DNA from 3 places in the Aliiglaciecola sp. NS0011-25 genome. Region 2 is predicted to be linked to each of the others. Evidence: predicted binding sites of a transcription regulator. Region 2 holds the regulator's gene; each other region holds the start of a gene.
What was found. Region 2 encodes FliA, which starts transcription of late flagellar genes. Its sites were predicted from a motif close to CTAAAGNTNNNNNNNNNNNNGCCGATA; they were not measured.

Region 1 (10,271 bases), on a different contig from region 2:
ATGATTTGCTGACCAATTCATTGCAGCAGGAAGAAGTTGTCCTAAGGAATATTAATACTGCTTTGGATAAAGCAAGGCAATTAATGGTTCAATCAGGCAATGGAGTTTACGACGAATCTGATTTACAAGCGATTGGAATTGAAATTGGTGCGATTCGAGACGAAGTATTTAGTTTGATGAATACCCAAAATTCCAATGGTGAATTTATTTTCGCCGGTTATCAATCTCAAACCGAAGCGTTTACTTATAATCCTTCAGCGGTCGGTGAAAAGTATACGTTTTCTGGGGATGATGGAGTGAAAAAAATCCAAGTCTCTGACGCGCTGAGTATTCAGTCTAATAGCTCTGGAAAATCTGTTTTTGAAAATGTACAAGCAAGGCTTAATTTTAGTGTAACCGGAGACGTTGGTATATCGTCAATTTCCTCTGTTATTACTGAGCAAGCTGCTTTCGATAAATTTCATAAAAATAATTACGATGCTGTGACCCCAGCGAACAACCAGTTTCAAGCGACTATACTAGCGGGCAATCAACTGCAAATTGATAACTTGGGTAGCGGCGATACAATTGCCACGGTTAATTTTATTTCTGGGGAACCCCTAGTGTTTAATGGCATTGAATTTAATGTTGAAGGAAGTGTCGGTAATACCTTTGACTTTGAATTAGATAAGCCAGAAAAGAAAAATATAGCCGAAACATTAAACAACTTTTATCTGGCGCTGAATAATGGCGATTTGACTGATAAAGGACTTAATGAAGCCATAGCCGATGCACTGGTGGGTATTGATAATGGTTCAAAGGCGTTAGCTAATGCAACTTCATCCTTAGGTGGCCGCATGAATGTTGCCGAGTCGGTTTATGAATCGAATTTGGATCTTGAAATCGCCAATAAAACAGCCCGTGCGAACATCGAAGATGTGGATTATGCAGAGGCCGTTTCTGAATTGAGTAAACAAGAAACCGCATTGCAAGCAGCTCAAGCAACTTTTTCGCGCGTAACTGGACTAACGTTATTTGACTATATTTAATTTTAGATCAAAGGTTTAGCTGCGCTAAATAGATGTGACTTTGATTGTCGATATGACTTGAATAATAGCTAACGTATATTTTTTCATTATAGCGCACCATGCCCGCATAACTGCAGTCGCCACCTGAGGGTAGAACAACCTTTAGGATCAACTTTTTAGTTTCAATGTTCATTTGCCAAAGCGCAGTTTTAAATTTTCCATTCAACCAAGCCCTACCACAAATCAATATATTTTCCGGACCATGTGAAATGATAACAGGCGCACCAATATATTGTTGCAAATCAAACCACTGCCAACGGTTATAGGGAGGTTTTGAAAAGCCACATTGGGCAGTAAACGAGTCAGCATCTCTGCGAACCACGGCATAAGCATCGCCATTTTGCATAAAACACAAATCACTTTCATTAGGATAACCAAGTCCGTGACTGGCTAGACTAAGCACATTAGGTTTTACACAATCAAAGGTGCGTAATGGATTACCTTTATAAAGGTTCAGTTGTTGTTGAGCACGTTTGTAAGCAAATCCATAGGCTTGTTCTCCTTGCCAGCGTATTCGCCAAACCCACCAATTTTTTTCTGCAAACCAATGTTGACTCGACCAACTTAATCCATCTTGAGAAAACCAACACAACGAACGACTATGCTGCCACTTGCCAGTTTCATCATAACAACGAGCGTAGGCAGTCATCAGTAATTTGCCATCGGGCATGACCGTTAACTTAGGATCTCGCAAATCACAATTTGCCATTTTAAGGGTGGTGCTGTTAATTTTTTTACCAAATAGGTCGCAAGTAACGATGCGTATGTCACCATCTTGGCTCATGTGATCTGACGCTTCTCTAAAACTAACAAATAGTTTGTCAGCAAACTCACAAAGATCGGTAAAAGCGCTGTGTTTAGATGTTTTCCAAATCGAATTAGTCCAATTAATCATCATTTTTAAAATTTATTTTTATCTAAAAAGCTATTGAATCTCAATTAATTACAATTTGCAAAGCGGAAATTTTTTGCCGTTTTTATAAAAAACGGCAAAATTTAGTTAAAGGGATTTTTTAACCCGTCGATACCCTATCTGAGAGAGCCAGTAACACCGATCTAGTTTTGACTAAGATTGATGTTCTTGAATGTGTTTTTTAACCACCGATTTTTATCGGTTGCCAGCGAAACGCTGGACTGAGAGTGTAGGAGATATCCCATGGGATTATACGTTAACACCAACGTTTCGTCTTTGAATGCGCAACGTCAATTATTTGATTCATCTAACCGTTTAGGCACGTCTTTTGAGCGTTTGTCTTCTGGTTTCCGTATAAACCGTGCAGCGGATGATGCTGCTGGTTTGCAAATTACCGACCGTTTAACCACCCAGGTTCAAGGTCTTAACCAAGCTGTAAGAAATGCCAATGATGCGATTTCTTTAGCACAAACTGCTGAGGGCGCGTTAGGAGAAGTTACAAACTCACTTCAACGTATCCGTACTCTTGCAGTCCAATCACAAAATGGTATTAATACCTCCGCTGACCGTTTAGCACTACAAAAAGAAGTTTCAGCACTTAAAACTGAAATTTCACGTATTGCTCAAACTTCACAGTTTGCCGGTGTCGACATCCTTGATGGGGCATTTTCAGCTGCATTCCTAGTGGGTGCAAACGGTGGTCAAACTATTTCTGTTAATTTGTCTAGAACTAGTGGTTTTGGGGCTTCTGGCCTAGGTATCGCTGCTACGTCAGTTGCGAGTATTGAATCTGCATCTGCAGCGTTAACAGAGATTACTGCTGCAATTTCAACTGTAGGAGCTGTACGTGCCGATTTAGGTGCTCTGCAAAACCGTTTCCAATCAACTATCAGAAACTTAAGTAATATATCTGAAAATGTTGCTGGAGCTCGTTCACGTATTCGTGATACAGATTTTGCTACAGAAACTGCTGAATTGACACGTAATCAGATTATCCAACAGGCAAGTTTAACTGTTTTGTCTCAGGCTAATCAGCGTCCACAATCAGCGCTTCAGCTTCTAGGTTAATAGAATACGATTGGGAAATTAAAGCCAGGGGGTAGTGATTCTGCTTTTAATGGCCCATAACGTAGAGAGTGCGCTCTTTCCCTCCTAACGTGAGAGCGCTTCGCCGACTAATTTAGTCGGCTTTTTTCTCAACCTAACTAATTGATATTAATAGGGATAATAATTTAGCTTAAATTTATGCTAAAGGATTTTTCGATCCTGTTCGATAAAGATTCCAAGAGCGATGTACAAAATAAAAAAATAATAAGTACACGCCTAAATAAGTGACGTAATAAAACTAATAATAGCGCACTTAGAATCACCGCAAAAACCACTAATAATAATAATAGGTTTGGCGGATTGCTTAAATCGTTAGGAGAAAAAAATGTCTTTATACGTCAACACAAATGTGTCGTCGTTGAATGCGAGTCGTCAGCTATTCACGTCGAACAATAATTTAAGTACAGCGTTTGAACGCTTATCTTCAGGTTTGCGCATAAACAATGCGAAAGATGATGCCGCCGGACTGCAAATCTCCAATCGACTTACCACGCAAATTCTGGGCCTTAATATGGCTGTAAGAAATGCAAATGATGGTATTTCGCTTGCGCAAACTGCAGAAGGTGCATTGGCCGAAACTACATCTGCATTGCAACGCATACGTGTATTAGCGGTGCAATCTCAAAATGGTATTAATGGATCGGCAGATCGATTAGCACTACAAAAAGAAGTAGATGCTTTAAAACAAGAAATAAGTCGAATTGCCGCAACTTCGCAATTCGGTGGCGTTAATATTCTTGGTGGTGCCTATTCGTCCGCCTTTTTGGTGGGTGCTAATCCAGGTCAAACTATCAGTGTCAATATCTCTAGAGCGGGTGGATACGGGACTTCCGGCCTATTCGGTTCTCAGAGTATCGAAGCAAATTTAATATCTGTTGCTACTGAGGCCGATGCGTCTCGTGCTATGACTGCTGTATTAGGTGCAATTTCTATTATCGATGCTAAACGCGCTGATTTAGGTGCGATTCAAAATAGATTTCAATCAACTATCAGAAACTTAAGCAACATTTCAGAAAATGTTTCAGCGGCGAGATCTCGTATCCGCGATACAGACTTTGCGGCTGAAACCGCTGAACTAACCCGCTGGCAGATAATTCAACAGGCCAGTATTACAGTGTTGGGACAAGCGAATCAACGTCCTCAAGCTGCATTGCAACTGTTGCAATAATATAAGTAGAGAAAAATCATGAAATATGATGCTGAGCAAGCAAAAGGGGCAGGCTGCAACATTGAAGATTGATTGAACAAAAGAAAACGGTCGGATTGCAAATTGTGGGGGCAGGCTGCAACCGACCGAAGAAGGAACGTTTTACTAGAACAATTAGATAACTCACGCTATGCAAAGGCGCGGGCGAATTCTCACTCCATAATAAAGCCTTAGGCTTTTTTAATGGGCAGTCGACTGGGCAGAAAAGAAGCCAGGAGGTAGTGAGGGGTATTGAGGTATAGGCCATCAATCCCGCCCGTCGACTTGAGCTTTCGCTCATGCTTTTTGTACAGCTTCGTCAAACGTAATTGTTTGGCAAAACTGTCAGCCATGGTAATGACTGACAATATGGATTTAGCATTATGTGTGCCAAATTTATATTTAGCTGAGTTGTCTACACTTATTCTATTATAAAACTTTTGATAAACAGTAAGTTAGTTAAAGTTTAGGAGTGTGGATAATGACATTGTTTGTGAATACAAATATTTCATCAATTAATGCCAAGCGGCAATTAATTACCACCAATAATGAGTTAAGTACCGCTTTTGAACGTTTATCGTCTGGCTTTAGAATTAATGGCGCTAAAGATGATGCAGCCGGTCTGCAAATATCTAATCGACTAACCACACAAATTTTAGGCTTGGATATGGCTGTCAGAAATGCAAATGATGGCATTTCCTTAGCCCAGACTGCAGAAGGAGCGTTAGCAGAAAGCACGGTAGCGCTTCAACGTATAAGAGTTTTAGCCGTACAATCTCAAAATGGGATTAATAATTCAGCGGATCGCTTAGCCCTGCAAAAAGAAGTGTCGGCATTAAAAACTGAAATAAGCCGTATTGCCAGCTACAGTCAGTTCGGCGGAGTAAACTTACTCGATGGATTTTATTCTTCAAAATTTCTAGTCGGGGCCAATGCTGGTCAAACGATTAGTGTCAATATATCCCGAGAGGGTGGATATGGTATTTCGGGTTTATTTGCCGGATTTAATCTTTCGGTTGCAACAGAAGCTCAAGCTTCAGCGGCGTTAACCAGAGTAAGCGAGGCTATATCTATAATTGATGCTAAACGTGCCGATTTAGGGGCGATTCAAAATCGCTTTCAATCCACTATTCGTAATTTAAGTAATATATCTGAGAACGTATCAGCGGCAAGATCGCGTATTCAAGATACAGATTTTGCCACAGAAACGGCAAGTCTTACCCGCGCACAAATTTTACAGCAAGCCAATTTAACTGTTTTGTCCCAGGCTAATCAACGGCCTCAGGCTGCATTACAGTTGCTCGGGTAATATAGAGATAATCAAATTTCTGAGGGTAGGAAATGAGAGGCCAACCCAGAGGCACATTGGAAATGTGTCTAGATAGGCCAAGGATGGCGGTGGTGTCGGCACCACCTAAATAAAAAGCCGACTAACAGGACTGAGAGTGTAGAAGTTTGGTTGAGAGGCCAGTATTCATTCTCTAACCCTGCCAGCCGGACAGAAACAGTATTTGCTCGTACTCCTAACGTGAGCAAGTTGGCCAGGTCATTTGATCTGGCCTTTTTTTATTCTTATGCCAAAAAAATGGCTTTTCTATTTTGTCTCACGTTTATACTTGCATAACTTAGCAATCGCTGTGCCAAAACTCGCTCAAGTCTAAAAGTGAAATATTCAAAGTAACAAACACATTTAAATTACAACAAAGTAATATTGCTCAGTTGGCGGTCACCTACGTTAACCAAATCGCATTTAACTTTGCTTCCTTGAGGTGACTCTGACTCAATGCGCAATATTTAGTTCAAACCAATTAAATGGGCGTTGAAAAATAAACATTGGGCTTCCTACATAAAACCAGCCTAAACACCTTTTTATCTCCTGCTATTCACTTATCTTTTTAAAATAAATATTCATTATTTTTCATCTTTATATAAAAGTTGTTATTTTTCAATTATTTACATTTAACGAAAAAATAATAAAAAAACTAAAGATCTTCAAGTAGCGGTCGATAACATTAGTTGAGGGGAATTCTTTTTAAAGAATTTTATGTTGAGAATCGGTAGAGGTGCTGATTCTTAAACAAAGAGAGGAGGCTTACAAGATTTATTTCTTGGAAGTCAAAATTGAGGCGAATTACCTTATCAGTTAATAGGTAGTTCTCAGGAGGTAAATATGGGTTTATATGTAAACACCAATGTGTCGTCTTTGAATGCGCAGCGCCAGTTGTTTGATTCAGGACAGGCACTTAGCACATCATTTGAAAGATTGTCGTCAGGCTTTCGTATCAACCGAGCAGCAGATGATGCGGCCGGTTTACAAATCTCAGATCGTCTTACTACTCAGGTACAAGGTCTAAACCAAGCGGTACGTAATGCAAACGATGCTATTTCACTAGCACAAACAGCTGAAGGTGCATTAGGTGAGGTTACATCATCATTGCAACGTATTCGTACTCTGGCGGTACAATCTCAAAACGGGATTAATACATCTGCTGACCGTTTAGCACTGCAAAAAGAAGTTTCTGCATTGAAAACGGAAATCTCACGTATCTCAACCGATTCACAATTCGCCGGTGTTGATATTTTGAAGGGATCTTTCTCGGCAGCTTTCTTAGTTGGAGCAAATGGCGGACAAACTATATCCGTGAACTTATCTCGCTCTGGCGGTTACGGTTCTTCTGGTTTGAATATAGGTTCTCTTTCAGTTGCCACTATCGCAGGTGCATCTGGTGCACTAACTTCGATTGATAATGCAATATCAACAGTGGGTGCTGTGCGAGCCGATTTAGGTGCGTTGCAAAACCGTTTCCAATCAACCATTCGTAACCTTAGCAATATTTCAGAAAACATTGCCGGTGCACGTTCACGTATTCGTGATACAGACTTTGCAACGGAAACAGCTGAACTAACCCGTAATCAAATTGTTCAACAGGCCTCTTTGTCTGTGCTTAGCCAAGCAAATCAGCGACCTCAGTCGGCGTTGTCTTTGCTAGGATAATTTGATTAGCTTTTTTAAGGTTAGTCTAACAATGATAATGCCACTATACTCTATACAGTTAGTGGCAAATTGCTTTTAAGTGGAGGTGGAAGATGGATGTCAATTTTTCACAGTATGGCCAGAATTTTGCACAGCAAGAGGTATCAACACCTGTTTCTGTAAACGTATCTGAACAAAATCAACTCAGAAACGAACAGAAAGCGGTCGCCGAGTCTGCGCAAAATGGTCAAGAAAAAGAAAGGCAGGCCGATAACGACGCATCAAACAATGAAAGTTCTTTGAACATTGAAAGTGCGGTTAGTGAAATAAGTGATTTTCTACAGGCAACTAATCGTCAACTGTCGTTTTCTGTTGATGAAAAGAGTGAACGACAAGTGGTTAAAGTAACCGACTCAGAGTCTGGGGAAGTGATTAGACAAATCCCCTCTGAAGAAGTACTTGCTTTGTCTGAGAGAATCAAAGATCTCCAGTCTGACGTTGGCAGCGCAGTAGGGGTATTATTAAACAAACAAGCTTAGTTTTTAAAAGAGGTTCGTTATGACTATTCAATCGTTAGGTGTAGGTTCTGGGCTGGCGTTAGATGATTTAGTCACTCAGCTAATTGCGGCTGAGCGAGCACCAAAACAGACTCGTTTAGACGACAAAGAAGAGGCCTTAGACGCGGAAATTTCTGGTATTGGCCAGCTAAAATCCAAAATGAGTGACTTTTTAGACACCGTAGATGAATTGCGCAGCGATAATAATTTGCAAGGGCGTGAGCCTAAGATTACCAACCCAGATGATAGCATCGAGCCTTTTACTGCTGAAGCTGCCAATAGTGCTGTTAAAGGCGAATATCAAGTAGCTATTACTCAATTAGCTAGTGGTAGTCGATTAGAAACTGCGGATGCAAGTGATGGCGGCTTTGCAAGCAAAAGCGACTCTGTTTTATCCTCAGGTAGCGGTAGTCTTACATTTAAAGTTGATAGCAGCGGCGATAGTTTCGATATTAATGTTACTGCGGGTCAAACCCTCCAACAACTTGCCAATGCAATCAATAGCTCAGATGATAATTTCGGTATTAACGCCAGTATTATTGATACTGGTACTGCATCTGGTGGCGCTAAGCTGGTTTTAACTTCATCAACTACAGGTGAAGGAAATGATTTAGTCATTGTCAATAATGATAATTTGGCCGATTTGGATAGAGTTTCCACCACAGATTCTACTGAAGTTGCAACCTATCTAGAGCCCGTGGTAAGTGCACAAAATGCGAAAGCGACGATCGACGGCATTGCGGTGGAATCCAGTACTAACGAGTTTGAAAATACTATTTCAAGTGTTTCGTTTGAAGCATCAACGCTCTCCACTAAAGATTCTTTAGGGGCATTTCAGACTTCCACTCTAAAAATAGGTTACGACACTGAAGGTTTAGATAAAAAAATTCGAGATTTTGTCGATAACTTTAATGCACTTGCCAAAGAGATCGATACGCTCACCAAATATGGTACCTCTGAACTAGAAGACGACGGCGTGTTGGCCGGTGATTTTATGGCGCGAAGCATTACTTCTGGCTTAACGAGTATTATCGGCTCTAGTGTGGAATCATCTGCTTTGGGTGGTTTATTCGCAATCGGAGTAGAGCTTAATTCTGAAGGTAAATTGGAAATTAGTTCATATGATGAGTTTGGACTAGGTAGCGGTGAAGATCGTCTGGCTGAAGCATTGGAAGATAATTTTGATGATATCGCAGCACTATTTACAGATGATGAGGATGGTATAGCCGCTAGATTGTACGATTATACTAAAGAATACACTACTTTTAGTGGGCTGTTAGCTACTCGAGAGCGCTCAGCAAAAGATGAAAAAGATCTGTTGTCTGATGAGCGAGAACAATTCGAGCTTCGCATGCTCGGCTTTGAAGAAATTTTACGTGATAAATATTTAAATCTTGACCAAACGGTAACTAAACTGAACCAAACCGGTAGTGCGCTATTGGCATCGCTAGGTCAAGCATAAGGAGTTGTAATTTATGGCGCTTAAAGGCATCAATGCTTATAAAAAAGGCAATTTAAAACAAGATGTGGCATCTGCGGATCCTCACAAAATTACCCTGATGTTGATGCAGGGCGCTTTAGACCGCATGGCCTATGGTAAGGGCTGCATTGAGCGCAGAGATTTTGAAGGTAAGTCAGAGCACTTATCTCGAGTCTCCGCTATTTTAATGAATCTTCGGGATACCTTAGATTTAGAAATCGGCAGTGAAGTGAGTCAGAATTTATTTAATTTGTATGACTACATGATCCAGCGCGTAACTGACGCTAATATTCAGAATGACTTGAAGATCATGGATGAAGTGATTAATCTGTTGTTACCTATTAAGAATGCCTGGGCGAGTATCCCCGAAGATGCGAAACAAGAAGCTTATGAAGCGCAAAGGCAAAAACGTACTGCAGTCGTGTGAGTAAACTAACCTTAAATCATCGATTTACACCAGATAACCTTAAAGATATCAATGGCCAAATTGAAGCTGTTTTAGACGCTAGAGAACTTGATAATGAGTTGCTCAAGCAACTAATTATAAAACGCGATGATGTGGTCACAAATCACCTTAAATCCCTAGAGCGAGACAATGAAAAAGTTTTTGCTGAGCATGAAATAATAGTTAACAATACGCTTTCAACGATAGTAGAAAGCCAACTTAAAGAATCTTTAACACAATTAAGTGGATTAATTAGAGGCAAGAAAATAGTCAACAAATACAAATAATTCACTAATATCAATGTTCTTTACTGTCCAAATAGCGTTAAAAATTCAGCCTGCAAAGTTAGTCAATTATAAAACCTTTCGTTATTAATAATCTCCGAAACATTTTAGTTATGCCGCAATTCTCATAAGCTAATATATTACTTATACTGGATTTTTGAACGCAGTATTAGATAATCATTTTTCATAATTGATAGCTCTGAGTTTAGGTTGTGTCACTTAAACCAATAGGAATGGAAATTGCTTGTTATGACTATA
Region 2 (10,271 bases):
ATAACCAAAAACACCAACGTTGCGATGGATGCATATTGCCAAGTAAGCATTTAGGTATGCCTTTTACACAAAATCAAACGAATTATAATCCACTAATTTCGTCCCACTCTTCATCACTTAGCAATTTATTTAAATCTACTAATATAAGCAATTCGCCGTCACGATTACTGACACCTTGAATAAATTTAGCACTTTCTTCGGTGCCAACATTGGGTGCGCTATCAATTTCAGAAGAACGTAGGTAAACAACTTCAGCGACACTATCAACCAAAATGCCCACCACTTGTTCTTCAGACTCAATAATGACTATACGGGTGCTGTCAGTGATGTCATGGGGTGGAAGACCAAAACGAGTTCGAGTATCAATCACAGTTACAACATTGCCCCGCAAATTGATAATACCAAGCACATAATCTGGTGCACCGGGAACAGGAGCGATTTCTGTATGCCTAAGTACTTCTTGTACTTGCATAACATTAATTCCGTAGGTTTCGTCACCTAATCGATATGTTACCCATTGCAGTACTTCATCGTTGCTATCGGCGGCTACATTTTTAGTACTTCTTTCATCACTCATATGACTCGCTCCCTACAAGCTGCGTCTACTTATCATTGCTATTTTGGCCCTTGTCGAGCAATTTAATCAATTGCTTCACATTAACAAGTGCACACATTTTATCTTTTACCATGCCAGCCAGCCAAGGGCGTTTATTATTCGCTTTTCGCCACTTCACATCAGTGGGTGCTAACGTCGATGTGGTAATCAAACGTTCGCAAGCCAATCCCCAGCCACTTGAATCTAGCATAATAAGATATTGATAATTTAATGATTCTGCCAGTTCATCATTATATTTTTCAGGCATTACCCACAATGCGGTATCAACAACGCTTAATTTTTCATCTCTATGCAGCATAACACCTTTAAACCATTTAGGTTTACCAAACAAGGGGCCTACTTTTTGGATTTTATGTATGCCGCCTAACTCAGTTAAAGGTAATGCTAAGGTTAATCCTGCCACTTCAAAAAATAGTGCTTGAAAATCTTTAGTCGGAATAAAAGACGCTTCAACTTCCTTTGCTTTGACTGACGAAGACTCTTTATTTTCGACCAAAACACTGGTTTCTTTAATTTCCGGCAACGGATTCGGTTCGCAGAAAGTCGGCTCTTCAAGGGATTCTTGAACGGCCGCAACATCTGCTGTGGCCAAGAGCTTAGCAACACTTTCGAGTTGCTCCCTATCCTCTTCTACCTCTTCAGTCAGTAATGATGTTAGATAATCTTCTACAACGTCTTCTTTTGCAAAGGTACCTTTACTCATGTGATGTAATCGACTTTAGTTTGAAGTTGCGACAATAAATTTTTATACGCAAAAACGCCTCGGGTTTTAGGACTAAATAACGACGGAGGAGATTGTGCCTGACTCGCGTCTCGAAAGCGCGTATCAACAGGAATGATGCCAGACCAAACTCTGCCTTTGTTATTATCGCACAGATCTTTATATGCATCTGACGCCGCGTTAACACGCTTATCATACATTGTAGGTACAATAATATAATCAAAATCGCGTTTTTGCGACCTCGACATAATTTTTAATGTATGCATCATTCGCTGCAACCCTTTAAGCGCAAGAAACTCGGTTTGCACTGGCACTATTAATTTGTCACATGCGGCTACAGCATTCACCATCAATACACCTAATACAGGAGGACAATCAATTAAAACATAATCAAATTCATCTTCAATTTTTGCAAATGCTTTTTTTAATATCAGACCCATGCCAGGCCTAGTACCCATGGTTCGATCTAACGTTGCTAGCGCCATTGAAGATGGCAAAATAAATAGCGAATCGAGTTTGGTCGAACACAAACTATCCAACACTTTATCTTTGTCTAACCCGTCACCAGCAATAAAAACATCATGGACACTATGCGACAACTCCTCAGCATCCACACCAAAATAATAGCTCAAAGATGCTTGCGGATCCGTGTCAACCAATAGAACACGTTTCCCTTGTTGTGCCAAAATTCCACCTAAAGTGACAGTCGTGGTGGTTTTTCCAACTCCACCTTTTTGGTTAGCAACAGCCCAAACTATCACAAGCGATCTCTTTCTACTCGATATCCAATAGTGTTCATTTTATTTGCATTTCCAACACTATACTCTTGGCAATATCAAATATTGGTATATTTCGTTCTGAGATATTGGCTTTCGTCACGGCTTGTGGCATGCCATAAACCACGCAAGTTTGCTCGTCTTGCGCCCAAATTTTAGCGCCTTTTTGTTTTAATGCTGCGCAGCCTTCTTTTCCATCAGAGCCCATTCCCGTTAATATTATGCCCAACACATTGCCAGCGTAAACCTGACTTATCGACTGAAACGTTAAATCAACGCTAGGTTTAAACAGATGATGAGCCTGGTCGTGAGTTTCTACGATATTAACGGTGGCATTGCGACTTGAACCTTCAATTAACATTTGCTTCCCGCCGGGAGCTAAATACGCACAACCTTTGACTAAACGTTCTCCATGAGTCGCTTCTTTGACGGTAATTTTACAATTGTGATTTAATCTATCAGCAAAGGCTTTAGTGAAACTACCGGGCATATGTTGTACAAGAATAATCGGATGTGGAAATGTTTCAGGCAGTTCAGTAAGTATCTTCTGTAAAGCCACTGGTCCCCCAGTAGAAGTACCAATTGCTAATAGTTCGTAACGTTTACCTGATGAACGGCGAATAGTTGAAAATGACTCTTTAACATCAGTTTGCGATGCCGCCGGTGCAACGGCAACACTTGAACTTCGCATAAATATTTGGGTTTTTGCCGTGGTTCCGGGAGAATTAAAGGCTGTTTTCGAGGCTGTTGAATAACGTCTTGCCACAAGTCCACGCTTTGCAGCAAGAGTCCGTACCCTATTTTGCAACAATTCAACAGACTCTTTGCTATTTCTGGCAATGTCTTCAAACTTTTTAGGTAAAAAGTCCAAGGCTCCAGCATCTAACGCGTCTAAGGTTGCTTTCGCGCCATCAGATGTCAACGACGAAAACATTAGAATCGGTAAAGGCTGAATTTGCATGATACGCTTGACCGCGGTAATGCCATCCATTACTGGCATTTCAACGTCCATAGTGACAACGTCGGGTTTTAGCTCAGTCACCATTTTAATGGCTTCTTCACCGTTTCGAGCAATACCAATGACTTCCAACAGACGATCTTGATTTAGGATATCTTTTACGCGTCGGCAAAAAAAACTTGAGTCGTCAACTACTAATACCCTGTATGCCATCGCGAAAAAGCGTCCTCTTATGAATTTGGTTATTATTTCTTTTTAGCGTATCGCTTTAATAAGCTTGGAATATCAAGAATTAAGGCAATCCCGCCATCACTTGTAATTGTAGCGCCAGCCATGCCAGGGGTACCTTGTAGAAGCGCATCTAGGGGCTTAATAACCACTTCTTCTTGCCCTATTAAGCCATCAACAACAAAGCCGACTTGCTGGGTGCCTATTTGCACGACGACCACATGACCTTGATTTTTATCCACCGTTCCAGGTTCTTTTCGCAACCAGTCTCGAAGATAAAAAAGCGGAATGGCTTTAGAACGAACAATCATAGTCAATTGACTATCAACCGTATTGGTTTTGCTCAAGTCCATATTAATAATTTCGTTTACCGCACCTAAAGGTAGTGCAAACGTTTGCTCTCCAACAATAATCATTAATGTCGGCAGGATAGCTAACGTCAGTGGTACTTTGATTTCTAAGCGTGTGCCTTTACCCAATTCGGAATTGATATTAACCGTGCCATTAAGCTGGTTAATCTTGGTTTTCACCACATCCATGCCAACACCACGTCCAGAAATATCAGATATCTCTGTTTTAGTGGAAAATCCTGGAGCAAAAATGAGATTGAACGCTTCTTCATCCGACATTCGAGCCGCCGCGTCAGCGTCTAACACACCTCGACTTATGGCAATATCTTTTAACTTATCGGGATCCATGCCTTTACCATCATCTTCAATGGTAAGCAGTATATGATCCCCTTCCTGAGACGCAGCGAGCTTTACAGTGCCTAGTGACGGTTTACCTGCAGCCAAGCGTTCATCTGGCATTTCGATTCCATGATCGACTGAGTTTCGAACCAAATGAACCAAGGGATCTGCCAAAGCTTCGACTAAATTCTTATCTAAATCTGTTTCTTCACCCTCAAGGACCAAAGAAATTTCTTTTTTGAGACTACGTGCCAGATCTCGCACTACTCTGGGAAAGCGACCAAAGACTTTCTTAATAGGTTGCATGCGCGTTTTCATCACCGCGCCTTGCAAGTCACCTGTCACAACATCAAGATTCGCAATCGCTTTGGTCATGCTTTCATCATTGATATTAACACCTAAACTTAACAGTCTGTTCCTAACCAATACCAGTTCACCAACCATATTCATGATCTGATCTAGGCGCTTGGTATCGACTCTTACTGTTGTTTCACCCTGGGCACTGGCTACTGGTTTTTTGTCATCTTTTTTGACGACAGCCTTGGCAGCTGCTGGCGAATTTGCTGGTTTTACAGCCACTTCTGCTTTGGCTGCTGGAGGTGGTGGCTGTATTGATGACTGTTTTGGCGCTGGTGCAGGTGAAGGCACTGGTGTTGGCGTCGGCGTCGGCGCTGGTGTATGTGTTGGCGCTGAAGCTTGCGCTTTTACAGCAGGTCCTTTCCCTTCACCATGCAATTGATCTAACAATGCTTCAAACTCATCATCTGTAATATCTTCAGAATCAGAGGTCTCTTCTGGTGAGGCACTCACTGGTTCTGGCGTCGGCTCTGGAGCTGGCTGGACTGCTTCAAATTTATCGTTTGAGAAGCCACCTTCACCGTGAAGTTGATCAAGTAAGGCTTCAAATTCATCGTCAGTAATATCTTCATCACTGGCACCAGTGATTAAGTCGGCGGGGGGAGTAACTTCTGCAGGCGTTGACTTAGCTGTACCATGCAGTTCATCCAATAGAGCTTCAAATTCGTCTTCAGTGATGTCTTCCATGTCGTCGTTCGACTCTGCACTAGAGTCGGTCTCGACTATCTCTTGAGGCGCTTCAAAGGCCGCTGGGGGTTCTACACTTGACTCATCTTTTGATTCAGGTTTACTCAATCGATGTAACGTTTCTAAGAGTTCAGGGGCGGCAGCTTCAAGTGGCTCGCGTTTTTTGACATCCTCGAACATCTGCACAACCACATCTGTGGCTTGTAAAATAACATCCATTAACTCTGGCGTCAGAGTGCGTTGTCCATTACGCATGGTATCGAAGACATTCTCAGCACCATGGCAAATATCGACTAATTCTGTAAGTGATAAGAATCCAGCGCCACCTTTTACTGTGTGGTAACCGCGGAATATCGCATTCAACAAATCAGAATCTTCTGGATTGTTTTCAAGATCAACAAGCTGCTCTTGCAGTTGCTCTAATAATTCACCTGCCTCAACTAGAAAGTCTTGTAGAATATCCTCGTCAACTTCAAAAGACATGAATAAGTTCCTCTTAAAACCCTAAGCTAGATAATAAATCATCTACATCGTCCTGATTGGACACCACATCATCGCGTATTTCAGCATCAATGATTGGACCTTCAGCTTTCACTGTATCGGACTCAGCTTTAGATTTATGAGCATTTTCATCTGCTTTTGAAATTAACGAACTTGTTTCAGAAGCACCAAAAACAGTCAACATATGCACTAAACTGTCTTCAACTTCTTTCACCAATTCGATAACTCTGCGAATAACTTGGCCAGTGATATCTTGATACCCCTGTGCCATCAATATATCTGTTAAGAATGCAGTTAATTGTTCGGTGTCTTTAGATGACTGTTCTAATAATCCATCTAAGTCCGAGCAAAGAGATTTAAATTCGCCAAGTTGTAACTGCCTAGTCATCAACTTTTTCCACTCGGGGAGCAAATTATTAATACCTGTATGCAGCTTTTCAGCAATAGGCATACTTGCTTCCACGGCATCCATCGTTGTGTTAGCCGCTTTTTCGGTCGTTTCTATAACATAGTTCAGGCGACTTTGCGCATCAGGTATTTCTTCATTGGCTAAATTCGAAATGCGATCATCAAGTTGAAAACTATTCAGAGAGTCATGGAGCTGGCGGGTTAATTTGCCCACCTCTGCAAATAATTCAACAGAATTGGTTAAAGAGGCTTCTTCGAGCAATTCGCTAGCAACTTGGTTATCTCCGCTTTCCAGCAATTCAACTAATTTTTTAGCGTCATCAAGAGACATTGGAGCTTTATTAGAGCCGGTCATTTAGACACTCCTAATTTTCAACACAGGTTAAATCTTAACCCAGTCTCTCAAAAATCTTGTCTAGCTTCTCTTTAAGCGTAGCCGCCGTAAAAGGCTTAACAACATAACCGTTCACTCCAGCCTGAGCTGCCGCCACAATTTGTTCTTTTTTCGCTTCAGCCGTTACCATTAAAACTGGTAAATGCTTTAAACTATCATCTGCACGAATGGCTCTAAGCAAGTCAATTCCTTGCATGCCTGGCATATTCCAGTCTGTTACTACAAAATCAAAATCACCTTGTTGCAACATAGGTAACGCAGTGCTGCCATCATCGGCTTCTTGAACGCTTGTGTAACCTAAGTCTTTAAGTAAATTTTTGATGATGCGTCTCATCGTTGAAAAGTCATCAACAACGAGGATTTTCATATTTTTATCCAAAACTGCCTCCAATGAGGATTAAATCAAATGGTGTTTTATTATTCTTCGTTAACTCGCCAAGATTGCATTTTGCTTTTCAATTTTAACATTGCTTGGCTGTGAATTTGGCTGACTCTGGACTCGCTAACTTCGAGTACCTCGCCAATTTCTCTGAGATTCAACTCCTCATCATAATACAATGACAGTACGATTGCTTCTCGTTCCGGCAAAGTAGTAATAGCATGTGCTAATGCTTTTTGAAATGAACCTTGTAGTAAATCCTGAAAAGGCGTGTCACTACCTTTATTTTGCTCAGTGGTAATCACATCTTCGGTAATACCTAAATCTTCAATACCGATAATTTTTCCAGCGTTGACTTCATTCAACATCTGATGGTATTCGGGTAGGCTTACTTCTAACTTTTCCGCGATATCTATATCTCTAGCATCTCTGCCCGTTTCACGTTCTACTTGATTAATTGCTTGGGTAATTGCTCTGCCATTTTTATGCACAGATCTGGGTGTCCAGTCGCCTTTGCGAATTTCATCAAGCATGGCTCCGCGGATACGGATACCTGCAAAAGTTTCGAAACTTGCGCCTTTTGAGCCATCGAAGTTTTTTGCGGCCTCGAGCAATCCAATCATTCCAGATTGAATTAGATCATCCACTAATACACTGGCAGGTAATCTGGCTAATAAATGATGGGCAATTCGCTTAACCAAGGAAGCATGTCTTTCTACAAGTTGAGCCAAATCGGCTTGTTGTTGATAAGCTGCTGCCTTTCTAATCACCTTTGTCCACCTACCACTTTTTCGGCGACAAGTTGTTCTAAGAAAAACTCTAAGTGTCCACCAGGTTGGTTGGGAATTGGCCAATGCATTGCTTTTTCTGCAAGGCCTTTAATAGCGATAGAAGCTGGCGATCCTGGAAATGCATCTACAATTGCTTTTTGTTTTCGAACTGACTTACGAATATTCTCATCGTAAGGAACCGTTGCTACTAGCTCTAAAGCAACATCTAAGAAACGGTTAGTCACTTTAGATAACTTTGCAAATAACTCTTGTCCTTCGCGCATGTTACGTACCATGTTGGCAACGATCTTAAAGCGAAACACGCCGTGTTCTCTGTTCAGTAGTTTGATCAACGCGTATGCATCAGTTAAAGAGGTGGGTTCATCACAGACAACCATCATTATATCTTGTGATGCTCTGGAAAAACTGAGCACCATATCTGATATGCCCGCAGCCGTGTCTACAATAAGCACATCTATATTGGTACGCAACTCACTAAACGCGCGAATTAGTCCTGCATGTTCAGTGGGGCTGAGTTCGGTCATTGATTGTGTTCCGGAGGTTGCCGGTGCAATCAATACCCCATGAGGGCCCACAACTAAAACTTCATCCAGCGTACATTCACCAGATAAAACATGGGATAAGTTTTTTTCTACTCGCAAGCCTAACATGACGTCGACGTTTGCCAACCCTAAGTCGGCATCTAACACCATGACGCGCTTGCCCATTTTAGCCATCGAGATAGCCGTGTTTAAGGTAATGTTCGTTTTACCGACCCCACCTTTACCACCGGTTACCGCAATCACTTTGATTAATCGAGATTGATTCATTCGTCTTAAGCTACTCGCTTGGTCGTCAATCATATTGCTAATGCCGATTTGTTTAGTTCTGGCTTAGCAGTATGAATCAAACCATATTTTTTATAAAGCTTAGCCGCTGCAGAGATTAAAAACTTTGCGTCTGCAACTTTAATATCTTCAGGGACTCGTTGTCCATCCGTCAAATAACTAACGGCTAACTTATGTTCAATTGCCACACTTAACGCTTCTCCGAGACTATAACTCTCATCGAGCTTGGTTAAAATACATCCCTGCAAATCAATATTGCTAAATGCACTCAAAGTATGCTGCAGCACTTTGTATTGTGCATTGGCTTGAATCACAACATACTTCTTGATATTAGCACATGAATGCTGATTTAAGGTATCTAACTGCTTGATTAGTCGAGAATCTCTTTGACCAAAACCTGCAGTATCTATTAAAACCAATCGCTTGTTACGCAGTTGGAAGAGTATATCTGACAATTCTTCCGCATTTTGCGCTTTTTTTACGTTACAGCCAATAATTTTTCCATAAGTCGCCAATTGTTCAAACGCCGCTATACGATAGGAATCAATTGTTACCATCGCGATTTGGTCAGCGCCATACTTTTGCGCTGCTCTGGCCGCCAATTTGGCTATGGTTGTGGTTTTTCCTGTCCCTGTGGGACCAACTAATGCAACAACACCTTTGTCGGCCAGAATAGCATTGCCAGTGGTTTGGATACGATTAGACAATAGTTTAAGTAAAAATAACCAAGCCTGCCTTTCATCTGCGTTTTCGGGAGTATAAGAGACTATGTCATCGGCAATGTGACTGCTAATGCCCATTTCAATCAGTCTTGAGGTTAAATACCCGTGCATAGGATGAGCACTTTGACGTTGTTGTTTTAGCAAACCAGAAACTTGAAATTGAAGTACATTGCGCAGCGAATTTAACTCATTTTTTATTTCACTAATGGCAGAATTCGAAACGTCTTCAGCCTGTGCCGTTTTTACCTCATGACTATTAGCTTCATTTTGTGACGTTGGCACGGCTGCGGCGGCTTGTTTTTCGAGTAACTCACGCAGGCTATCTGGCCCCGAGTCGCCAATAATTTCACTCAGACTCGGCACTTTTTGTTGTGCTGCTCGCAGGCTTTGTGGTTGATTAAAGTTTGCTGTAGTAGCTTGTCGTCCAGGATGCGCAGTTGCAGTTGGCTGTTTATTAATACCAGAATGCTTAATTCGTTGATTAGGTTCCGTAACAGCTTCAGGTTTTGCTTGATCGTACGCAGCAACAATTTCGATTCCTTCCGAAGTCTTCTTGTTGGACATAATGACCGCATCACCGCCAAGTTCTTTTTTTACTTGGTTAAGCGCATCGCGCATGTCTTTTCCGATAAAACGTCTAATTTTCACATTGCCCCCCAAAGAAGCATCTGGTCTAGTTTATATAAATTAGTCTGCGCCATTTTATTGACCCACAGCACTTACAATTCGAATTTGTTTGTCACTTGGAATTTCTTGATAAGATAAAACGTGCAAGCCCATCACTGAATGTTTGAAGAATTTTGATAACACAGGTCTGAGCATGCCTGATGTTAATAATACGGCTGGCTCACCTTCTAATTCTCTTTGTTGCGAAGCTTCAGACAACGAGTTTTGTAATTTTTCAGCTAAGCCAGGTTCAATACCGGCGCCGTCTTCTCCACCAGCTTGTAAAGATTGATGGAGCATTTGTTCCAAGTCAGGTGCTAGGGTAATAACCGGCAACTCTTGTTCGTTGTTATTAATCTCCTGCACGATTAAACGTTTTAACGATATTCTAACGGCAGATACCAACACATCAGGATCTTGAGTTTTAGGACCATATTCACATAACGTTTGCACAATACTGCGCATATCTCGAATAGGAACGCCTTCATATAGCAAGGTTTGCAATACTTTTACCACTGTACTTAACGGCAAGACTTCCGGTACCAAACCTT
Region 3 (10,271 bases), on a different contig from region 2:
ATTGAAAGCGGTTGTTGCGCATAGTAGAAAGGTAATATGGTTTGAATACTCGATTGCTGTGCGAAGTCTTCGAAGTTTTGTTGAAGTACTTCTGGCAACTTAGTACCTATTTCAAATAGATTGCCGGTAGTGGCTTGTTCTCGGTTGTCTATTGGGTGCCAAGTGGTAACTATACTTTTAGGGTATTCTGATGATTGACATGTGTTTTTTTGAGGGAAAATATCTGCCCGCAAGGAAACTGTGAGATAGCCATCTCTAAAAACTTCATCTATTAGTTCAATACTATTGACTTCGCCACTGGCGCGAATCGTTAAGTCATCATTTTGCAATACGCCGTTTGCCATTTTTTGCACACTGTGTACCGAAGCTCCGGCAAATAACAATACTTGCTTAATTGCTTCTTGGGTCGCATTTTGCCGCGCTAACTCAATATTGCCGTTTCTTATTGCCGCTTGACCACTGGACTCGAACCAAGCTGCCAACGACTGCGCAGAAAAGAGTGCTGCGCAAAAGGCACAGAACAAAGTGATTAACTTAACAGAAAAAATTTGGCAGTTTATGGGCTTCATTTCAAAAAATATCCAATTAACGCTTAAATTCAAAACGGCTTTAACGTGTGTATTTGCATGCGTAGCCACTTTTTACGTATTTAGTTACTATAGTTAGTAAATCAGGTAATGCATCTTTTGTACCTGTTTTCAGATGGCGGTTAATCAGTAACCAATTTTCTTCTATCACAGTTGGTCTACTTACTTGGGTCTCAATTTTTTTGTGATAAGGAACAAATATTGCAGTGAAAAATCTTGAAGACAGTTTGAAATGGTTTTGAATTATCAATTGAAGCCGAATGCAGCTTAACAATGCGCTGTAAAGATACTACTGAGAAAAATATGAAACTAATTTATACCTTTGTGATTGCGGGATGTCTAGCCGGATTAATCGGTTGTCAAAACATCATAGACAAACAAGTTGAGTGGGAAACCATCGAACCTGATTCTTATCCTGTTATTCGCTCTATCGGCTATGCGCCAATAGATGCTCAACGGGGAAGTAACCGTTCAGCGAAAGTACTAATGGCAGTGAAAGCATCGAAACTGGATGCTTACCGTGAACTAACTGAGCAGGTTTATGGACAAAAAATTGACGGTGAACAGTCTTTGGCTAATCTTGTGCTCACTGATACTCAACTAATGGCCAGTGTTCAAGGTGTGATCCGCGGTGCGCGAGTAGTAAAAAGCTACCCCATTGGCAATGACTCTTATGCCACAGAGTTGGAGTTGGATTTTAGCCTAGTGCATGATTTATATCTGAGTACTGCCAAGCCGAAACAAGTGAAGAAAGTTCGTTATTATTAAACTCTATTCCTTTGATAACGAACTTTTAAACGGTCACACTCTTGCCTGAAGAACCACCTTTAGGTTTGCCGCTTTTATCGTAAGTCATGGTTTCTTTAGCTCGGGATTCTAAAAGCAAAGTGCGAAGATGTTGCAAGCGCAACTGACCTTGTTCTACCGCTTTTTGATTGATCTCGGTTCTGAATTTACATTGGGACAAAGATTGATTAATTTGATCAAATAAGTCTGTTACAGCTTGCTCTGATGTTGCTTCAGGTTGTTTCTCAACTTCCTGCTCAACGCTTTTGTCAGTGCTGGCAATCGATTCTAACAATTCCGATTTTTCATTGATAACGGAAGTGAGTGATTCAGCGTCTCGCGTACTGATTAAATGCAGCTCAGACTCAAGCAATAAAATAAGTGAATCAAGTTGTTGTTTCTGTTTTTGGAGGAGGGCAATTAGGTTTTTCATTTAGCTTTGCTTTTATTTTGAGAAGCTAAACCAATCTGGCATCAAATTCTAATCTTCAATGCCAAAAACTTGAGCTTCGAGTTTGCTAATTTTTTGCGCCAATACTTCAGGGTTAACGCGATATTCTCCATTCTGTATGGCTTTTTTCAATTTGTCGACCTTTTCCTGATTGACAGGTGTATCACTAGATTTCTTTTGAACCTGGCTAAGCTGCTGAGCAGATTGCGTGAGTGATACTGAATCTTGACGTGGCGCTTCTGCAGACTTAGATTGCTGAGCAGCAGATTGCGCAGTCGCTTGACTCTGAGATTGCTGTTGATTCAGCCTCTGATTCTCAAGTTGTGGCTTTTGATTTCCACTATTTATATTGTTAATTGCCATAATGACCTCGAATACCTAATTTGCCTCACTTATCTTATCGGCCGGAACTTAAAGACCTTTAGCTAAATGTAGAAAAAAATTAAATATTATTTAGATAAGCTCAAATCTGCGCTAACCAGATGTAATAACCCATAGTTTACGCTAATTATACTAAATCTGCACCACTACTTGATGGGTATTCACCACCTGTGCATGCACCACTCTATTCGACTTGCTGTTTTTCACCGCAATCGTATCGCCAAGGTTACCATCCTGTTGGGCTATACCTTTGGTTTTAATGCTTACCCCACCAGTATCAGCGGTAATCAGAATACTGTCTCCTTTACATACAAAACAAAGTTGGCCGGGGACTACGGGTTGGCCAGGTCGACTTCTTTTTTTCATTCGAGCGCCTACCACAGTGCTGATATCGGCAAAGGTACTCGTTCTTATTAGGTTTTTATCAAGCATCACAACTTTAACATCATTCTCATTTAAAACAGTGCCAGGACTGACCGAGGTGGTGAGCACGACTACGGGTTGCACGCGAGTGGCTTTTACCATCATATATAAATACCAATTCGTTTGTTCACAACTGGTTCTCACCGTTATGTTACTTTGCGCTAGCGCTTCTTTACTAGCCGATATGGTAAATGGAGTAGGGCAATCAGGAATGACTATCCTTTCGTCTAATGGCATCGCTTTTACTAGCAAGTTATCATCACTTGGTGCAGCTATATGCCTCAGCTGCGTATTAACGTAATTTTCTACTGCTTGACTAAGTTGTTGGTGAGCAGGGTTAGTGTCGCTGGACGCCGCAGCGAAACCACTGTTGAGAGTTAAACAGGCGCTGAAGAAAACACTTAATAACTTACCAGTTGTACGAATTAACGATATTTTCATGTTCAGGTGCCGCCGTTTTGTCTATGCTTATTAAATCGTTAAGCAAACAAAGATAAACGTCAAAATTCAGTCACAAATACGATTTTTGGCGCTAAAATTAGTTAAACTTGGTTTTCTAATAGGGACAACGCAACAATTGTGCCTACTTTAAATTTAATTGGGGTGGTATATGTCGGGAGTTCTTGACTCAGTTAATCAACGCACACAACTTGTTGGTCAAAACCGACTTGAATTGCTGCTATTTAGATTGAATGGCAGACAGCGATTTGGCATCAATGTATTTAAAGTGCGTGAAGTATTGCAGTGCCCCCAGTTAACCTCAATACCTAAGCAAAATAAGTTAATTCGAGGTGTTGCTCATATTCGTGGCCAAACGATCTCAGTAATTGACTTGAGTATGGCAACCGGCGGCAGAAAAATAGAAGACGTTCGCAACGCATTTATTATAATTGCTGAGTACAACCGTTCAGTGCAGGGTTTTTTAGTCGGCTCAGTTGAACGTATCATCAATACCAATTGGGATGCAATTATGCCTCCTCCTCAAGGTACCGGGAAAGCAAGTTATTTGACTGCAGTGACGGAAGTTGATGATGAGTTGATTGAAATTCTTGATGTGGAAAAGATTCTAAATGAAATCTCACCATTAAAAACTGAAGTCAGTGAAGATTTAGCAGCGGATTTAAATATGTCAGAATCTCCTGCAAATGATAAAATTATCTTTATCGCTGATGATTCATCAGTGGCAAGAAGCCAAGTTAAAAAAGCACTTGCTGCGTTGGGATTAAACATTGAAGTGGCTAAAAATGGACTTGAAGCGCTTAATCGTTTAAAAGAAATTGCCGCAGAAACTGGCGACGTCACCGATAAAGTTGGTGTGTTGGTGTCTGACATAGAAATGCCGGAAATGGATGGTTATACACTTACTGCAGAGATCAAAAACACACCGGAGCTAAGCAAACTCAAAGTAGTATTGCATACTTCTTTAAGCGGTGTATTTAATCAAGCAATGGTACAAAAAGTTGGAGCAGACGACTTTATTGCTAAATTTCACCCAGATGAGCTAGCGTCAGCTGTGCAAAAATGGTTTAACAAATAAAGCTCTACTTTACCTACGGAAATTAATGTTTGAAATTAGATCAATTAGCGCCGCACGAATTCTTAGAGTTTACGCATTTTTTAGAGCGTCAGTGCGGTATTGTACTAAATGAGAAAAAAAGCTATTTAGTTTATAGTCGCCTAGGACCCTTGGTTCGCCAAGAAAACTTGGCAAGTATTTCTGAGTTACTGAAGATCGCGTATAGCGGCCATTCCCCCAAGATGCGGGAAAAAGTCGTTGATGCTATGACTACTAATGAAACCTTGTGGTTCCGTGACAAATACCCCTTCGAAATTCTATCTAATAGATTGTTAACTGAGCTTTCTAAAGCAAAGCGTAAAGTGAGAATTTGGAGCGCAGCTTGTTCGTCCGGGCAAGAACCATTTTCCATTGCAATGTGTATTCAAGAATATAAAAGAGCTAATCCTAGAGCCTTCCCGTTAGGCGTGGAGATTGTTGCTACCGATATCTCAACTGATATGCTTCAGCGGGCTAAAACCGGCAAGTTTGATAGTATTTCGATTAGCAGAGGTTTGTCGGAGGAACGTAAAGAGCGTTTTTTTAAAGCGGTCGATAACAACCACATGCAATTGGATAAAGAAATCGTCTCTATGGTGAATTTTAAACCTCAGAACTTACTAAATAGTTATTCTGGGCTAGGCCGATTTGACGTGGTTTTTTGTCGAAATGTGCTGATTTATTTTTCTGTAAACAATAAGCGGAAAATACTGCAACAAATTGCCGCTTGCCTGCAAAACGATGGGGCTTTATTTCTTGGCGCATCTGAATCTATCGCTGAATTGAATCAATTATTCACTTTGGTGCGCAATAATCCCGGTCTGTTCTATATTAAAAAAGCTAACTAATACATACTGTTATGTAATATCCACGGTTCATCCGTATCCACCTCCCTATGTCTTGGCATAACCCTTGCTAAATTTCTCACAAGCGAGTTTTTAAGATGAGAACAACATGGCAATCAGTCTTGATAAATTAACCGGACTTCACGACCGAGCAATGCAGGTTAGAACCGAAACTATGGAAGTTATTTCTGGAAATTTGGCAAATGCTAATACGCCAGGATACAAAGCCCGTGGTGTAGATTTTCAGAAAGCCATGCAATCAGCAAATCAAGATCGTCAGCAAAATATGACACGTACCCATGAAAAGCACTTTGAAGGTTCAATGCAATCTCAAGCAAGTATTGAATTTCGAATTCCATTACAACCTGATACTGGTGATGGTAATACGGTAGAGGTGCAAGCTGAACGTAATGCCTTTTTGGAAAATGGAATGCGCTATCAGGCAAGCATCCAATTTTTGACTGGCAAGATTAAAGGTATGAAAAAAGCACTAGCTGGAGGGCAAGGCGCATGAGTTTATTTAGAGTTATGGATATTGCAAGCACTGGCATGTCTGCAGAGAGTGTTCGATTGAATACAACGGCCAGTAACATTGCCAATGCAAATAGCGTCAGTAGTAGTTATGACGCCACATACAAGGCTCGCCATCCTGTTTTTGCTGCCGAAATGCAACGTGCAACAGAGTCACAATCTCAAGGCGCAGGTGTACAAGTATTAGGTATTGTTGAAAGCCAAAAGCCACTGCAAATCGAATACAGCCCAGGTCACCCAATGGCAGACAGTAATGGCTATATCTACAAGCCAAATGTGAATGTGGTTGAGGAAATGGCAGACATGATGTCAGCGTCAAAATCTTATGAAACCAATGTTCAGTTGGCAGACACTACAAAACGTATATTCAGACGTGTGTTGCAACTTGGTCAGGGTCAATAAATCACTGATTTAGTGAGGAAAGTAACGTGGAAATATCAAAATCGACAGGATTAGATTCTAACCTGTATGTACAAGAAGAAACCGTGCCTATTGATGATGGCAGTAATGAAAGGTTAAGTCAGGAAGACTTTTTCTCTTTGCTAACTGAGCAATTAGCTAATCAAGATCCTACCAAACCTGTAGATAACGATCAGATGGTATCACAAATGACCAGCTTCAGTATTTCTGAAGGTATTGATTCACTGAATACTAAATTTTCTGAATTTGCTTCTAGCATGACCTCAAACCAAGCATTACAGGCTTCCAGCCTTATTGGTCAAGATGTCTTATTACAAGGTAACGTTGGATATTTAAGCGATACTAGTAACGGCGTAACCGGGGTGGTTATTTCCGATCAAACCACTCAAGATTTACAAATTACCATTGAGTCTGAAGCCGGCGAATTAATTAAAACCATTGATGCTGGTACACAGTCGGCAGGTAATATTGAATTTAGTTGGGATGGTAAAGATGCTAACGGCAATCCTTTGCCAGCCGGCAATTATGCAGTTTATGCACAAGGTACACAAAACGGCGAGTCAACAACCTTACCTACAGCGGTCAATAGGCATGTAGATAGCGTTAGTTTTGCGAGTAACAATCAAGGTGTCATTTTAAATTTGGATGGCGAAACAAGTGTCAATTTGAGTGATGTCATTCAAATCGGTGGTTAATTAAAAAATGTTAGCCCTTTAGTTTAGGAGAGAATAAACGATGTCTTTTAACATAGCATTAAGCGGTGTTTCAGCTGCTCAAAAAGATCTAGATGTCACTGCAAATAACATTGCAAACGTAAATACTGTCGGTTTTAAAGAATCTCGTGCCGAATTCGGTGACGTTTATGCTTCGTCGCTATTGGCAGCCGGTAATACAAAAGTTGGCGACGGTGTCTTAACCCAAGATGTTGCTCAGCAATTTTCTCAAGGTAGTCTTCAGTTTACCAATACAGCACTGGATTTGGCGATTACTGGAAATGGTTTTTTTGCCACGACTCCTGAAATAACCTCTCGTGATTTTTCATTTACTCGAGCAGGGCAGTTTAAGCTTGATCAAGATAACTTTGTGGTTAATTCCAACGGTGATAACTTAATGGGCTTCCCGGTCAACGCTGATGGTACCTCTTCATCTGTGGCTTTGAGCACAACTATTCCGGTGAGAATTCCAGACTCTTCAGGCTCACCACAACAAACCACCGAAGTTGCACCTCGCTTTAATTTGCCAGCAGGTGATGATGCTAAAGATATAACACTTTTTGATCCTAACGATCCACTTACCTATAACGCAGCTACATCTATTACCGTTTATGATTCGTTGGGTGATAGTCATGTGATGACCTATTACTTTATGAAAGATTCTGCAGCAACCAATGAATGGGTAGTAGTTAATTATGTAGATGACACTGCTATTGATATCGCAGGTGACACTGAAAACGTTGCTGGTACAGATCCTAATAACATTGCAGGTTCAGTATCCTTAGGAGCTGATGCGGTCTCTGGGTTTAGAATGCAGTTTAGTAGCGGCGGTGATTTTATTGGTATTCAAAATGGTGATGGTACCCCTGTTGCCACCGGCGATGTGACGACTGTTCAGTTAGGTAACCCGCCGTTGATAAACGGTTCTGATGCAACTCAGACGATTACAACCAACTTCGCGCTTGAAGTTGGTAGTGCAACGGCAGATGAACCGACTCAGTTTGCCTCTTCGTTCGAAGTTACGTCATTAGAACAAGATGGTCTAGCCGTTGGAAGACTTACAGGTATTGACATTGGTCCGGATGGTTTAGTGCGCGCTACTTTTTCAAATGGTACATCTGAACCTGTAGTTCGTGTTGCCCTAGCTCGTTTTGCAAATGAACAAGGCCTAACCCAACAAAGTAGTACACAGTGGAAAGAAAGTATTTTGTCTGGCGAAGCGCTAGCAGGGGAAGCGACCACCGGTACCTTCGGTGATGTTAACTCTTCAGCGCTTGAACAAGCGAACGTGAATTTAACCACGGAGTTAATCGATATGATTATCGCCCAGCGTAACTTCCAAGCGAATTCACGGGCACTTGAGGTGAATAACCAACTTAACCAAACTATCTTAAATATTCGATAATCTGCCATCAATTTAACAATGCCGCTCTAATCAAGAGCGGTATTTTTTTGTTAAATTTCAAAGGAATACAGAAACTTCATCAAGCCTTCTGCATTTACACGTTTTTAATTCTGTTTTTATGTGCCAATGGCATCTTTATTGCAATCTTTTAGGTTACGTTAACCAGAGTCAATAAGTTGTCATGGATAAATTACTCTATATATCAGCCAGCGGAGCCAGCCAAGACCTATTGGGCACGGCTGTGCGAGCGAACAATTTAGCAAATGCACAAACCAATGGCTTCAAGGCCATGTTGGAAAACGCTAGAGCGATGCCGGCATACGGCGAAGGTTTGCCGACTCGGGTCTTTTCCATGACTGAATCCCCGTTTAATAATTACGCTGGTGGCGCAATGATCCAAACTGATCGTGAGTTGGATGTTGCTATCCAAGGGGACGGCTGGTTTAGCGTGTTGGATGCACAAGGAAACGAAGCTTATACCCGCGCTGGAAATTTGCAATTAGGCGCTGATGGTGGTCTCGAAGATGCCCACGGGAATTCGGTTATAGGCGATGCCGGAGGCATATTTTTGCCGATTCCTTTATCCAACATCAATATTGCTAACGACGGAACAATTTCAGTGCGACCACAAGGCGCGCCTGAAACCGTTTTAGAAGAAGTTGGCAGATTAAAAATGGTCAATCCGAATGTTGCAGATATGGAGCGCGGTGAAGACGGTTTATTTCGACTTAAAAATGGTCAAGAAGCAAATGAAGATATCAACGTTAGACTTCGTACCGGCATGGTGGAAGGGAGTAACGTAAATGCGATTGACGAAATGGTAAATATGATCAGCTTGCAACGTCATTACGAACTGCAAGTCAAGATGATGAAAAAGGCCGATACGCTAGATATGCGCGGCAATCAACTACTCAGAATTATTTAGTACTAAAACTTAAAATAGCGGAGGTGAATTATGCACCCAGCACTTTGGATAAGTAAAACAGGACTCGATGCAGCCCAAACAGATGTATCGGTTATCTCAAATAACTTGGCTAACGCCAGCACAGTGGGTTTCAAAAAAGATAGAGCGATATTTGAAGATTTACTCTATCAAAACATCAACCAACCAGGTGGACGTTCATCTGCTGACACTGAACTACCCTCGGGACTAATGTTAGGTGCCGGTAGTAAGGTGGTTGCGACCCAAAAATCCCACACCCAAGGGAATATGTTGACCACTGATAATGCACTCGATATGTCGATTCAAGGACGCGGTTTTTTCGAAATACTGCAGCCTGATGGCACCATAGCTTATACCCGAAATGGTCAATTTACGTTGGACGATCAAGGGCAAATTGTGACACCCGGTGCCGGTTTTTTATTGCAACCGAACATCACAATTCCTGAAGACGCGCAACAGATAACTATTTCACAAGATGGTGAAGTCTCAGCTTCTATTCGTGGACAGGCGGATCCTACTGTTTTAGGACAAATCAGTTTATCGGATTTTATCAATCCAACTGGCTTACAGCCTATCGGCCAAAATTTGTATGTTGAATCTGCGGTAAGCGGAGCACCGATACAAGGCGTACCTGGCTTGGAAGGTTTGGGCACCATCGTTCAAGGGGCATTAGAGACTTCAAATGTCAACGTTACCGAGGAATTGGTTAACCTAATTGAAAGTCAAAGACTGTATGAAATGAACTCGAAAGTGATCTCTTCAGTTGACCAAATGTTGGGTCAGGTAATTCAGCAACTATAGTGAGCTTAATTATGGCTAAGTTAACTTATTTTCTGACTACATTAACTCTATTCGTGCTGACTGGGTGTGTAAGTTCACCTATGGTCGGCCCTTTGCCAAATGATCCAAGTTATGCGCCAGTTATACCTGACATGCCTCGCCAAAAGTTAACTCAGGATGGGGCAATTTTTCAGGCAGACATGGCAAACAGCATTTATTCAGATGTAAAGGCTAGACGCATCGGCGATATTATCACCGTGAATTTGCAGGAAAACACCAGCGCTACCAAGTCGGCAGGTACTTCAACCTCAAAAGAAACGGATGTTAACGTTGATACGATCATTGGTTTGGGCGGTGAAGCGTTGAATATTGGTGGTAAAAGCATTCAATTGGGTGTTGGCGCCGACAATGAGTTTACTGGCGATGCACAGGCCAACCAAAGCAATAACTT

Region 1: ABWV72_RS13175 (flagellin N-terminal helical domain-containing protein) is a predicted target of FliA. The motif match lies at 6,256-6,282, and genes of this name have one in related genera.
Region 3: flgM (flagellar biosynthesis anti-sigma factor FlgM) is a predicted target of FliA. The motif match lies at 2,223-2,249, and genes of this name have one in related genera.

Annotation. Positions count from the first base shown of each region.
Region 1 is NZ_BAABWR010000014.1:17,810-28,080, forward strand. It holds gene flgL (flagellar hook-associated protein FlgL) at 1-1,028, shown strand, start outside; gene ABWV72_RS13155 (hypothetical protein) at 1,036-1,965, opposite strand; gene ABWV72_RS13160 (flagellin N-terminal helical domain-containing protein) at 2,224-3,048, shown strand; gene ABWV72_RS13165 (flagellin N-terminal helical domain-containing protein) at 3,413-4,255, shown strand; gene ABWV72_RS13170 (flagellin N-terminal helical domain-containing protein) at 4,755-5,582, shown strand; gene ABWV72_RS13175 (flagellin N-terminal helical domain-containing protein) at 6,444-7,268, shown strand; gene ABWV72_RS13180 (flagellar protein FlaG) at 7,361-7,786, shown strand; gene fliD (flagellar filament capping protein FliD) at 7,806-9,266, shown strand; gene fliS (flagellar export chaperone FliS) at 9,280-9,711, shown strand; gene ABWV72_RS13195 (hypothetical protein) at 9,708-10,016, shown strand.
Region 2 is NZ_BAABWR010000016.1:49,990-60,260, reverse strand. It holds gene ABWV72_RS14640 (DUF2802 domain-containing protein) at 1-50, opposite strand, end outside; gene ABWV72_RS14635 (chemotaxis protein CheW) at 83-577, opposite strand; gene ABWV72_RS14630 (chemotaxis protein CheW) at 603-1,319, opposite strand; gene ABWV72_RS14625 (ParA family protein) at 1,316-2,098, opposite strand; gene ABWV72_RS14620 (protein-glutamate methylesterase/protein-glutamine glutaminase) at 2,133-3,284, opposite strand; gene ABWV72_RS14615 (chemotaxis protein CheA) at 3,317-5,515, opposite strand; gene ABWV72_RS14610 (protein phosphatase CheZ) at 5,529-6,296, opposite strand; gene cheY (chemotaxis response regulator CheY) at 6,331-6,714, opposite strand; gene ABWV72_RS14600 (RNA polymerase sigma factor FliA) at 6,753-7,484, opposite strand; gene ABWV72_RS14595 (MinD/ParA family protein) at 7,481-8,347, opposite strand; gene flhF (flagellar biosynthesis GTPase FlhF) at 8,344-9,702, opposite strand; gene flhA (flagellar biosynthesis protein FlhA) at 9,757-10,271, opposite strand, start outside.
Region 3 is NZ_BAABWR010000014.1:2,805-13,075, forward strand. It holds gene ABWV72_RS13065 (flagellar assembly protein T N-terminal domain-containing protein) at 1-569, opposite strand, end outside; gene ABWV72_RS13070 (LPP20 family lipoprotein) at 891-1,355, shown strand; gene flgN (flagellar export chaperone FlgN) at 1,381-1,806, opposite strand; gene flgM (flagellar biosynthesis anti-sigma factor FlgM) at 1,855-2,187, opposite strand; gene flgA (flagellar basal body P-ring formation chaperone FlgA) at 2,338-3,069, opposite strand; gene ABWV72_RS13090 (chemotaxis protein CheV) at 3,239-4,165, shown strand; gene ABWV72_RS13095 (CheR family methyltransferase) at 4,195-5,031, shown strand; gene flgB (flagellar basal body rod protein FlgB) at 5,138-5,542, shown strand; gene flgC (flagellar basal body rod protein FlgC) at 5,539-5,961, shown strand; gene ABWV72_RS13110 (flagellar hook assembly protein FlgD) at 5,988-6,674, shown strand; gene flgE (flagellar hook protein FlgE) at 6,715-8,097, shown strand; gene ABWV72_RS13120 (flagellar basal body rod protein FlgF) at 8,279-9,022, shown strand; gene flgG (flagellar basal-body rod protein FlgG) at 9,053-9,841, shown strand; gene flgH (flagellar basal body L-ring protein FlgH) at 9,853-10,271, shown strand, end outside.